DNA from 3 places in the Vescimonas coprocola genome. Region 1 is predicted to be linked to each of the others. Evidence: predicted binding sites of a transcription regulator. Region 1 holds the regulator's gene; each other region holds the start of a gene.
What was found. Region 1 encodes LexA, which represses DNA repair genes until DNA is damaged. Its sites were predicted from a motif close to CNAACANNTGTTNG; they were not measured.
Positions count from the first base shown of each region.

Region 2: dinB (DNA polymerase IV) is a predicted target of LexA. The motif match lies at 2,333-2,346, and genes of this name have one in related genera.
Region 3: uvrB (excinuclease ABC subunit UvrB) is a predicted target of LexA. The motif match lies at 1,614-1,627, and genes of this name have one in related genera.

Region 1 covers NZ_AP023418.1:1,883,649-1,887,821, forward strand. The annotation lists gene KJS28_RS09280 (ABC transporter substrate-binding protein) at 1-1,399, shown strand, start outside; gene lexA (transcriptional repressor LexA) at 1,500-2,090, opposite strand; gene secG (preprotein translocase subunit SecG) at 2,294-2,536, shown strand; gene KJS28_RS09295 (polysaccharide deacetylase family protein) at 2,601-3,278, opposite strand; gene KJS28_RS09300 (hypothetical protein) at 3,530-4,173, opposite strand, start outside.
Region 2 covers NZ_AP023418.1:338,507-342,679, forward strand. The annotation lists gene KJS28_RS01685 (hypothetical protein) at 1-80, shown strand, start outside; gene rplS (50S ribosomal protein L19) at 352-693, shown strand; gene dinB (DNA polymerase IV) at 1,095-2,312, opposite strand; gene KJS28_RS01700 (ECF transporter S component) at 2,431-3,036, opposite strand; FMN riboswitch at 3,128-3,246, opposite strand; gene KJS28_RS01705 (DUF2975 domain-containing protein) at 3,413-3,898, shown strand; gene KJS28_RS01710 (helix-turn-helix domain-containing protein) at 3,911-4,123, shown strand.
Region 3 covers NZ_AP023418.1:2,146,111-2,150,283, forward strand. The annotation lists gene uvrB (excinuclease ABC subunit UvrB) at 1-1,538, opposite strand, end outside; gene radC (RadC family protein) at 1,705-2,379, opposite strand; gene KJS28_RS10595 (BMP family ABC transporter substrate-binding protein) at 2,540-3,715, opposite strand; gene deoD (purine-nucleoside phosphorylase) at 3,874-4,173, opposite strand, start outside.

The sequences.
Region 1 (4,173 bases):
CACCTTCGGCCTGCCCTATCTGCAGGGGGAGACATGGGACCCCATCACCTGCGCCGACGGCGCCCAGCAGACACTGGGTGCGCTGCTGTATGAGAGTCTGTACACGCTGGGTACCGACTTTTTGCCCCGGCCTTGTCTGGCGGAGAGCGCCTCCTACGACGCCGAAAGCTACGCTCTGACCGTCACCGTGCGCTCCGGCGTCACCTTCTCCGACGGCTCGGCCCTGACGGCGTGGGACGTGGTGGCTGCCCTGCGGTGGGCCAAGGAGTCCGTGCGGTACGGCCAGCGGCTGGCGGAGATGGACTCCGTGTCCTATCTGGGAGAGAGTACCCTCCGCATCTACCTCACCCGCAACGACCCGCAATTCGCCGCCCGGCTGGACATTCCCATCATCAAGGGCGGCACCCAGGAGGACACGGTACCGGTGGGCAGCGGCCCCTACCGCTATGCCAAGGACGAGAGCGGGGTGTATCTGGCCCGGCGAACGGACTGGTGGCAGGATAAGACCATGCCGCTGGAGCGCATCGAGCTGACCGCCTGCAAGAACACCGACTCCATGGCCTACGCCTTCTATACCCACGACATCCAGATGCTGGTATGCGACCTGACCGGCACCAACACCTCCAACGTCTACGGCAGCGGCAGCTATACGGACATCCCCACCTCGACGATGCAGTATATCGGCTTCAATGTCACCCGTGCGCCCTTCAACGACCCCAAGCTGCGGGCGGCCCTGAGTCTTGGCATGGACCGGGCCGGCGGCGTCAGTGCCTTCCTGCTGGGGCATGGGCAGACGGCACAGTTCCCCCTGTCCCCCTCGGCGGTGGTCTACCCCAAGGATCTGGAGGAGACCTATTCCCCGGACAGCTACCGCTCCGCTATGGAGACGGCGGGCTATACCTCCGGCGAAAAGTCCGTCTCCGTCACCATGCTGGTGAACGAGGAGAATAGCTTCAAGGTGTCCATGGCCCGGAAGCTGGCCTCGGACCTCTCCCAATACGACGTGAAGATCGACGTAAAGACCCTGCCCTATGAGGACTATCTGGCGGCGCTGAAGAGCGGGGATTTCGACCTCTACTACGGGGAGTGCAAGCTGACGGCGGATTGGGATCTATCGCCGCTGCTGTCTCCGGGCGGGGCCCTGAACTACGGCGGCGTGCGGGACACACAGCTGGAGACCCTGCTGACGGCCTTCCGAACGGCATCGGAGGGCGAGGGACGCCAGACGGCGGCTCGGGAGCTGTGCAGCTATCTGAAGGAGCAGGCGCCGTTGGTGGCAGTGTGCTTCAAGTCCAACTCCGTGCTGCTGCCGGACGGAGCGGTGAAAAACGACATCCACCCCACCGTCTCTGACCCCTTTGCCGATTTTCAGGATTGGCAGCTGAATATGAAAAGCTAAGCCCTCCGGAAAATGAACTTTTTAGCAAGAACCGGCCGCAGGGAGAATCTCCCTGCGGCCGGTTCTTGCTTATCCGAAATCTGTGGGACACACCAGCCCCTTAATAGCGCCGGATGACGGCGGCCACCTTCCCCAAAATTTGTGCGTCGTGGCCGTCAATGGGGCTGTACGCCTCATTCTCCGGCAGGAGCCACACCTGCCCGTTGCGGCGGGAATAGCGCTTGACCGTGGCCTCGTCCCCCAGCAGGGCCACCACGATCTCGCCGTTGTTAGCGGTCTGCTGCTGGCGCACCACCACCAGATCGTCCGGCAGAATGCCTGCGTTGAGCATGGACTCCCCCCGAACCCGGAGGGCAAAATACTGGCTGCTGTCGCCGCCGGCGTCGAAGGTCAGGTAGTCCTCGATGCACTCCTCCGCCAGAATGGGGGTACCTGCGGCCACCGTCCCCACAATGGGGATCTGGTTCTCCTCCGGCAGCGGCTCCGTCAGGGTCAGCGCCCGGCCCTTGCCGGCCCCCTTGCCGATGACCCCCAGCTCCTCCATGTGTTTCAGGTGAAAATGGACGGTGGAGGGGGATTTCAGCCCCACGGCGTCCCCAATTTCCCGCACGGAGGGGGGATAGCCCTGCGTCCGGATGGTCTGGGCGATATAGTCATAGATCCGCTGCTGCATCTTCGTGAGCTGTACCATGTGCGCCGTCTCCTTCGTTTACATAAGGTTTTTCATAGTATACCATATATTCTCTCCGTTTGCAACAGATGTTCGATGGATTTTTCCGAATTTTTTCGGGCAAAAAGGGAGTTTCCCCTTGAAATTCCGTGGACGATATGGTATGATGGGTTGTACTTTGAAGAATAGCCTCTTTGGGCTTTATTTTGTTGGAGGGAAAGATTATGAAAATTGCTGTTACGATTCTGCAGCTGCTGTCTGCTTTGGTGCTGATCCTCATTGTTCTGTTCCAGTCCGGTAAGAGCCAGGGTCTGTCCGGTGCCATCGGCGGCATCGCTGATTCCTACATGAGCCGCAGCAAGGCCCGCTCCGTGGATGCCAAGCTGGCTAAGGCCACCAAGTGGGTGGGTGCCATCTTCGTTATCCTGACGCTGGTGCTGAACTGCATGGTCGCCGCCGGTCTGTAAGATCTATCGGTTGAAAGAAGGTCCCCGAAGCATTGCTTCGGGGACCTTCTTTTGCCCATTTTTCTCACTCGGGTCGTCGGTACAGATGCCCGGCCTCGGCAGTCTGCCCCCGGAGAGCAAACAGCTCCTCCACGGTGACGAATTCCACCCCCTGCTCCGACAAACAGTCGATGGCCTGCAAGGCCGCCTCTACGCTGGTTCCGTAGCAGTCGTGCAGCAGGATCACATCCCCGTCCCTCGCCTGACAGATGGCGGAAAACACCTTCTGTACATCCCGACACTCCCAGTCGCAGGTATCCACAGACCAGTACAGCATGGGCGTACTCCATGCTGCCAGCTCCTCCTCGGTGATGAAGCCGTAGGGTGGCCGGACCCAGTAGGTCCCCTCCCCTGCCAGCTTCTGCAAAACGCCGTCGCAGCGGCTCAGGTCCGCCATGGCCTCACCGCAGGACAGGCGGTCCAGCGGCGCATGGTCATAGGTGTGGTTGCCGATCTGATGTCCCTCTGCCCGGATGCGCTGCACCAGTTCCGGATAGTCCTGCACCTGCTGACCGATGAGGAAAAAGGTGGCGTGGACGCCCCGCTGCTTCAGGCCATCCAGCAATCGGGGCGTATACTGGGGCGATGGCCCGTCATCAAAGGTCAGTGCCAGATACATAGGCTCCGCCGGAGCCGTAGCCGGCAGCGCCATGCAGCCCGTCAGAAGCAGGCACAGTACCAGCAGGGGCAGGATTCGTTTCATAGCATCACCGAAACAAATATATGCGCCCGGCGGAAAACAATTCCGCCGGGCGCTCAGCGTGTCGAAAAAGTTTTTTCGCCACGCTGCGGCATTTTTCAGAACTTCAAAAGCTCTGAAAAATGGGGATCATCATCGTGCAGGACACCCTTCCCGGGTTTCCCGCACACACCCTTCCTCCCCGTTGATGAAAGGCTCTCCTTTTTTGACAGACTCTGCGCCCGGCGGAAAGACCATTCCGCCGGGCGCTTGCATTATTCCAGAATGATGTCATACTCCGTGTCGTCCAAGTCTGTGAACTCCACCATGAGCCAGCTGGTATCCTGCGTAGAGATATGGTAGTTCAGCCGCCACAGATCGCCGCCGTCGGGAGGATCCAGCGTCAACGGCGGGCTGATGCCATCGCTGTGGTACAGCTCCGGCATCTCCGGCAGCTCCTCTCGCTCCTCCGGATAGTACAGCAGCACCGATACCTCCATGTACCCATCCTCCAGCTCGGTGGTGTTATAGCCCGACACCCATGCCTCCTCGCCGTACCACTGGAAGGACTCTCCCTGACTCAGGTACACCTCCGCAGGCTCGGCCGGTATCTCCTCCTGAGCGGGCGTCACCGTCACCCCATGACCTCCCTCATCGATTTTCGCCTGACAACTGCGGATCATGGACGGCAGCATTACAGACAGCATAGAGATGATGAACACCGCCATAAATATGCCGCCGGACGCTTTCTCCTTCCCGGATGCATGGCTCTTCCGGGGAGCCGCCTGCCGGACGGTACGCTCCGCCTTGTGGAGCTCCTGCTCCAGCTGGCGCAGCGGGTTCTTTTTCTTGGCGGGACGGGCCTGCTCCTCGAAGCAGACCTTCTTCTCGTAACAGGTCTTTTTTTCATAGCAGACCT
Region 2 (4,173 bases), 1.0 Mb from region 1:
CTCTGGCCCAAGACCCCACGGACGCATCCGCCCGGCTGCGGCTGTATGAGCTGCGGGACCTTTTGCAGAAGGGCGAGTGATTTTCAGCCGTATCATGCTGGCGTACACCGTATCATGCTGGCGTACACCGTATCATGCTGGCGTACATGGATGAACAAGGGGAAATGGGCTTGTTGGAGCCTATTTCGATACTTTTTTTGTCAAAACAGGAAATAATGCTTGCATTTGGCGGACATCTGTGATATTCTATCATGGCATGAAAAGGGCGGTCCTCTGTCGCCGGTGTCCCGAAAAAGGTGGGACGCCACGGAAATGACGGCATGAACGCCTATAATTTAGGAGGAAAAATCCATGGATCTCATCAAAGCACTGAATGAAAAGCAGCTGCAGAACGACGTGCCTCAGGTGGAAGTGGGCGATACTGTCCGTGTCCACGTGAAGGTCAAGGAAGGCGCCCGCGAGCGTGTTCAGGTGTTCGAGGGTACCGTCATCGCCAAGAAGCACGGCGGCATCGAGGAGACCTTCACCGTCCGTCGTATCTCCTACGGCGTAGGCGTGGAGAAGGTGTTCCCCGTTCACTCTCCCTCTATCGTGAAGGTGGAGACTGTGCGCCACGGCTATGTCCGTCGTGCCAAGCTCTACTACCTGCGTGACCGTGTCGGCAAGGCCGCCAAGGTTCGGGAGAAGCTGTAAGCCATTTTGTGATCCAAGGCCGGGGCATCCCGGCGTGAAAAAGAGACGCACCTGCGGGTGCGTCTCTTTTTTATGCAGTTACGTTTTTGCGCCGACGCACTTCTATGCCGTCATACTTTTATGCAGTACGCCTCTGTACCGCTTATGCGGCCACTCTTTTGTGCAGTCCTTTCATGCAGTCGTGCTTTTGCGCTGTCATGCTTTTCTATGCGGACGAAGCCTTTACACGGTCACGCTTTTACGCAGCTGAACCCTTTACGCAGGCACATTTTATGCGGCTGCGCTATTTATGCGGACATGCTTTTACGCTGTACTGGATGGAAATGGTTCTCAGGGGAACGGACCTGAGGGCGGAGGTTGGGAGCCTTGGGGATGGCCCTGCCCCTGTGCGGCGCTATGGGTCAGTCGTCCCAGCCAGCACGATCCTCCCCCGGTAGGCCGAAGGAGATGGAACCCCGGCCGTATTTTCCACGGATGGCGTCCATGGTGCGCTCCAGCTTCTCCTGCTTTTCCTGCTGCCGGGAAACCACCGGGGCCTCCAACAGATCCAGCTGCTGGAAGGAGTCGGCGCTGTCGGTGATATACAGGGCGGTGACGGTGAGCATCCGTACCGGCTCCGGGGCCTTCCACAGCCGCTGGGTCAGTTCCATGGCCGACTGCCAGATGTCCTTCATCAGGTGGGTGGGGGCCGGAAGCCGCATCTGCCGGGACACGGTGCGGAACTGGGCGTTTCGCAGGGACACGGACACGCCGCCGCAGTACAGCCCCTGCTGCCGCAGCCGCATGGCCACACTGTCGGACAGCACCGCCAGACCACGCTGTACTTCCTCCCAGCGGGTGAGATTTTTGGGGAAGGTGGTGCCGTTTCCCACGGATTTCACCGGCTCCTGCTGGCCCGCCGGGCGGACGGGGCTGCCGTCCAGTCCGTTGGCGTACTCATGGAGCTGAAGACCCAGCTTTCCCAGCAGCGTCTCCAGCATCTGGGGGGAGCAGGCCGCCAGCTGGCCGATGGTCTCCACGCCGTACTGGTGCAGCACCCGTCCGGCGGCTCGGCCCACGAACAGCAGGTCCCCCACCGGCAGGGGCCAGACGATATCCTGCCAGTTTTCCCGGCTGATGACGGTGGTGGCATCGGGCTTTTTATAGTCACTGCCCAGCTTGGCGAACACCTTGTTGAAGGACACGCCCACGGAGATGGTCAGCCCCAGCTCCTGCCGCAGCCGCCGGCGCAGGGCGTCGGCAATGGTCTTGGGGTCGCCGCCGAAGAGGTGCATACTGCCGGTGATGTCCAGCCAGCTCTCGTCGATGCCGAAGGGCTCCACCAGATCGGTATACTGCTCATAGATGGCGTTGACCCGCCGGGAGTACTCCCGGTACAGGCCGTGGTGGGGCGGCAGCAGCACCAGACCGGGACACTTCTTCTTGGCCTGCCAGATGGTCTCCGCCGTCTGGATGCCCAGCCGCTTGGCAGGCTCGTTCTTGGCCAGAATGATGCCATGGCGGGAGGCGGGGTCGCCGCAGACAGCGGTGGGAATGTCCCGCAGATCGGGGTGGCTCAGCAGCTCCACCGAGGCAAAAAAGCAGTTCAGATCACAGTGCAAGATCACCCGGTCGCCCATGCGGCACACCTCCTTAGACTCAATCGTTTGTTCTATTATATCATGGCTTGCACCGTCACACAAGAGAAAAACGCAGTCCCCTGAGAGAACGGAGGACTGCGTTTCGGGCTTACGGATGTTATTTGTGCAGCAGGGGGGACAGGGGCTTGTAGATGAGGAGGCAGATGCCCACATTCAGCAGCCCCTTGCACAGGGTAAAGGGAACGTTGAACACCACCAGGCAGTTCAGCAGCGCATTGCCGGTAGGGACGTGGGCGATGGAGCCCATGATGGCCTCATACATCCCGACGATGCCCGCCATGGGCAGACCGTAGAGGACCTCGTAGGCCGGGTAGACCACAAAATAGTTGGAGGGCAGGCTCACCAGCGCCATCAGCACGGCGCCCAGCAGGGAGCCCCACAGGGCCGATTTGCGGCTCTTATGCCGCCGGTACACAAGGCCCGCCACCAGCACGAACACGCTGCCCAGCAGGAAGTTGCTGAGCTCGCCTACGCCGGCGCTGGAGCCGAAGGGCAGGTGCAGCAGATTCTTCACCAACTGGATCACCACGCCGTACACAGGTCCCAGCGAGAAGGTACCCAGCAGGGCAGGCAGATCCGATAGGTCCAGCTTCACGAAGGAGGGGATCAGGGGGATGGAGAACTCGATGAACTGGAGGACAAAGGCCACGGCGCACAGCATGGCGGCCACGGCGATGTGATGGGTCTTTTGCTTTTGAGTCATAAAAAAATACTCCCTTTTGATGTAGTAAACCCCCGGAAAGGCTTGCCTTCCAAGGTGTACGCATCAAAAAAGAGCATCACGAAAATGCCATACACGCCTTCTCTCATCCAGACTATACTGTCGGTACCGGGATCGCACCGGTTCATGCAGCTTGCACCGCTTGCGGACTATACCGCCGGTGGGGAATCACACCCCGCCTCGAAGACAGCTATTCGGTTGTTTCCGAAGGATAGTATACGACATCCTGCGGCAAAAAGCAACCCCCTGATTTGCAAATTAGACAAACAGAAAATATTTATCGTAAATCAATAAAAAATAGTTGACAAACAGAAATGATGCTGCTATGATAGGTACAACAACGAAAGGAGTGAGCCTCATGAAGACCAAAACCATGACGAACCTGCTGCGACTGGTGCTGATAGCGGCAGCGGCGCTGTGCGGTGTATTTTTCTTCTTGTGTCTGCCTTCTTATGGGCAGGAGATCGTGCAGGCGGATCCGGAGTTTGCGTGGGCCTACTGGCCGTGCCTGGTGTGGGCGTGGCTGTTTGCGCTGCCCATCTTCGGGGCGATGATTCCCGGATGGCGCATCTTCGGCAGCATCAGCGCCCCCGGCGGAGCTTTTACCCGGAAGAATTCCCGTGATATGCAGAGGATCTCTGTGCTGGCTTTTGCTGATGCGCTGGTCTTTCCGGCGGGGATGCTTACCATAGGCATTATGGGGGCGGGCAGCGCCCCGCTGACCATTGTGATTACGCCCATGGTGGTGTTCTGCTGTGCGGCGGTGGGGGTCGTGTGCTATGTGCTCAGCCGTCTCATCGGGGACGCCGCCGCTCTCCGTGAGGAGAACGACATGACCATTTAAGGAGGGCGGAGCATGATCGTATTCAACATTGATGTGATGCTGGCCCGGCGGAAAATGAGTCTGACGGAGCTGTCGGAGCGGGTGGGCATCACCATGGCCAATCTCTCCATTCTGAAAACCGGCAAGGCCAAGGCGGTGCGGGTGGAGACGCTGAACAAGCTCTGCCACGCTTTGGACTGTCAGCCCGGCGATCTGTTGGAGTACCGGCCGGACGAGGAAGCCTGAAGAAAGTAAAAAGGGACAGGCGCTGCTGTGCAGCGCCTGTCCCTTTTTTG
Region 3 (4,173 bases), 260 kb from region 1:
ACCTCCGGCAGGTCCAGTCCCTCACGCAGCAGGTTGATGCCCACCAGCACGTCGAACTCCCCCAGCCGCAGGTCCCGGATCAGCTCCATCCGCTGGATGGTGGCGATGTCGGAGTGCATATACCGCACCCGCAGGCCAAGGCCCTTCATGTGGTCCGTCAGATCCTCCGCCATGCGCTTGGTGAGGGTGGTTACCAGCACCCGCTCGTCCCGTGCGGCACGGATCCGGATCTCCTCCACCAGATCGTCGATCTGGCCGGTGACGGGCCGCACCTCCACACGGGGATCCAGCAGGCCCGTGGGGCGGATCACCTGCTCCACGATCTGGTCGGCTCCCTCCCGCTCGTACTCCCCCGGCGTGGCGGAGACGAACACCGCCTGACGGAAGCGCTCCTCAAACTCCGGGAACTTCAGGGGGCGGTTATCATAGGCGCAGGGCAGGCGGAAGCCGTACTCCACCAGGCTCTCCTTCCTGGCCCGGTCGCCGTTATACATGGCCCGCACCTGAGGTAGGGTCACATGGCTCTCGTCCACAAAGAGGACAAAGTCCTCCGGGAAGTAGTCCAGCAGCGTGGTGGGCGGAGAGCCCGGCTCCCGGCCGGAGATGACCCGGCTGTAATTCTCGATGCCGGTGCAGTAGCCCAGCTCCCGCATCATCTCCACATCGTAGCGGGTGCGCTGGTCGATGCGTTGGGCCTCGATGAGCTTGCCGTGATCCTCAAAGTAGGCCTTGCGCTCCGCCAGCTCCCGCTCGATCTCCTGCACCGCCCGCTCCATCTTCTCCTTGGTGGTGACGTAGTGGCTGGCGGGGTAAATGGCCACGTGCTGCAGCACCCGCTGGGCCTGACCGGTGACGGGGTTGATCTCCGAGATGCGGTCGATCTCGTCCCCAAAGAACTCCACCCGAATGGCGTAGCCGTTGGCGTACACCGGGTAAATCTCCACCGTGTCCCCCCGGACCCGGAACATATTGCGCTCAAAGGCCACGTCGTTGCGGTCGTAGCGGATCTCCACCAGCTTCCGCAGCAGCTGCTCCCGTGGGTACTCCTTCCCCTGCCGCAGGGAGATGACCATGTTGGCGTAGTCGATGGGATCCCCCAAGCCGTAGATGCAGGACACCGACGCCACCACGATGACGTCTCGCCGCTCAAAGAGGGCTGCCGTGGCGCTGTGGCGCAGGCGCTCGATCTCGGCGTTGATGGCGGCGTCCTTCTCGATGAAGGTATCCGTGTGGGGGATGTACGCCTCCGGCTGATAGTAGTCGTAGTAGGAGACGAAGTACTCCACGGCGTTTTCCGGGAAGAACTCCCGGAACTCCTCGCACAGCTGGGCCGCCAGCGTCTTGTTGTGGGCCAGCACCAGCGTGGGGCGCTGCACCTTCTCGATGACCTTGGCCATGGTGTAGGTCTTGCCGCTGCCAGTGACGCCCAGCAGCACCTGCTGGCGCAGGCCGTTCTCCAGTCCCTCCGCCAGCTTTTCGATGGCCTGCGGCTGGTCGCCGGAGGGGGTATATTCCGAAATAACTTTGAACTGGGGCATGGAATGGGCCTCCTGCAATTTCAGTGTATATCACTTTATTTTACCACAAAAATCTCATATGTAAATATGAATTTTGAAACAAATGTTCTGATTTTGTGGAGGGAAAACATGGCAGCGCCCCGCTCCATCCGGAGCGGGGCGCTGGGGGAATTTCCTTTCGAGTGGGTCAGCCGTACAGAAGGCCGCTGGCCTCCATGGAGACGAAATCACCGTCGGCCACGATGATGTGGTCCAGCAGGCGGATATCCATGGTGGCCAGAGCGTCCCGCACCTGCAGGGTGGCGGCCCGGTCCTCCGCCGACGGCAGAGCCACACCGCTGGGGTGATTGTGGCCCAGCACCACGCCTGCGGCGCCGGACAGCAGGGCATTCTCCACCACCTGCCGGATGCTGAGGGAGGTCATATCGGCGCTGCCTTGGGACAGGCATTTGCAGGAAAGCACCTTTCCCTTGCCGTCCAGACACACCTGATACAGCAGCTCCCGGCGCTGAGCATCCAGCAGGTCCATGAAGTAGGCACCGCAGCGCTCCACGGAGTTGAGGATGCGTTCGGCAGAGACGCTGCGCCGGGCGCACCGCTGGGCCGCCGGCACCAGATTCAACAGCACGGCGGCATTCTCCCCGATGCCGGACACCTGCATCAGTGCCTCCGGCGGGGCCTGGAACACGGCGTCCAGCGTACCGAAGTGCTGGATCAGCCGGTGGGCCAGCTCGTTGGTGTCCCGGCGGGGGATGGCATAGTACAGCAGCAGCTCCAGCACCTCATGATCCGCCAGACCGTCGGCTCCCTGCTTCAGGAAGCGCTCCCGCTTGCGCTGGCGATGTCCGTCGTGCAGTCCCATGTGTGCTCCCCCCTTCCGGCTTCCTTGGAAAATTATAGCATGACGGCCGCCGGTTGACAAGCGGGATGCCGCAAATCTCCACGGGAGGCATCCGGGGCTTTGGAGCAAAAAACAGCGCCCGTGCAGAGCACGGGCGCTGTGGAGTTCGACACGCAGAGGCTTAGCCGACGATGTTCAGAGTGACATTCTCGGTGCTGGCCAGATTGTCGTAGTTGTTGTCGATGGCGATCTTGCCGTCCTTGATGTCCTGCAGCATGACCTTGTAAGAATCAACGCTCCACTTGGTCAGGGACCAAGTAGCAGTGGGCAGACCCACGGCGTTCTCATTGGCACCCAGAGAGGTCTGGACACCGCCGATGGAGGCGAACTCACCGGCATAGAACTTGCCCAGAGCCCACTGAGCAGAGTCAGCCAGGCCCTTCATGGCGGAGGTGATCACGGTGGGGGACTCACCAGACTGGTCCACGTCCACGCCGACGACCTTGCCCTCCTCAGCGCCGGCAGCAGCGGCGACAGAGGCGAACATGGAACCGCCGCAGGCGAAGATGACCTCAGTGCCAGCCTGATACCAGCCGGCGGCCATGGTCTGCAGCTCGGGGGAAGCGGAGAAGCTGGCACCATACTGCCAGGAGTAGTTGATCTCTACCTTCTCGTTCAGCTCCTTGGCAGCGGCGTCAGCGCCCTGCACGAAGCCATAGCCGTAACGGCAGCAGGCGGGGTTGTTGCCGCCGCCGCCACCGGTGAAGCCCAGCTTGGTGTAGCCTTCCTTGACAACAGCGTAACCGGCCAGATAGCCGCACTGCTCTTCCTTAAAGGCAACGCCGGCAATGTTCTTCAGAGCGGGGGAATCTTTCACATCGGCTTCCTCACCGACGGGATAACCATCAATGAAGACAAAGGACACATCGGTGAACTGCTTGGCCGCCATACGCAGAGCAGCCTCCTGCAGATAACCGGCGCAGACAACCACCTTGGCGCCGTTGTCCACGGCGGCCTTCATAGCGGCGAAGCGGTCATCATCGGTGACCTCACTGCCGTTGGCGGGCTGATAGTACTTGTAGGACAGGTTGTTGTTGGCGGCGTACAGCTTCACGCCGTCGTAAGTACCCTGGTTGAAGGACTTATCCTTCAGCTGACCCACGTCGGTGACGAAAGCCACCTCGTACTTGCCGTCGGAGGAGGTCATCTCATCCTGAACCTCATCGGGGTTGGTGATGACGGTGGGGGTGTCTTTCTTGTCATCGTCTTTCTTGCCATCGTCCGTGTTCTTGTTGCCGCAGGCAACCAGAGCCAGAGCCATGACAAGCGCAAGGATCATAGCGAGAACTCTTTTCATGATTGTTCTACCTTCCTTCATTTATTCGGGCAAAGCTTGCCCGTTCAGGTGCATTATAACAGATACGGCAGGAAAGGGCAAGCCCTATTTGCAGGGTCTGCTGCATTTTTCACCATGGCAGGGTTCGAAAAAACGGGTGCTTTGTGGGCAAAACGGCTTTATTTTGTCATTTTTACCGCTACCTCCAGGCCGATCTTCATCATGTTGGTGAAGGTAGTCTGGCGCTCGTCGGCGGTGAGCTCGGTACCCAGCACCAGATTGTCGCTGATGGAGCAGATAGCCAGCGCACGCTTGCCCAGATAGGCGGCGGTGCAGTACAGAGCAGCGGCCTCCATCTCCACGGCCATGACGCCCATCTTCTGCATCCGGGCGTTGCGGCCGGCGGCGTCATAGAAGGTATCGGAGGAGTAGAGGTTGCCCACGGGCATCTTCACGCCCAGCTCACGGGCCGACTCCAC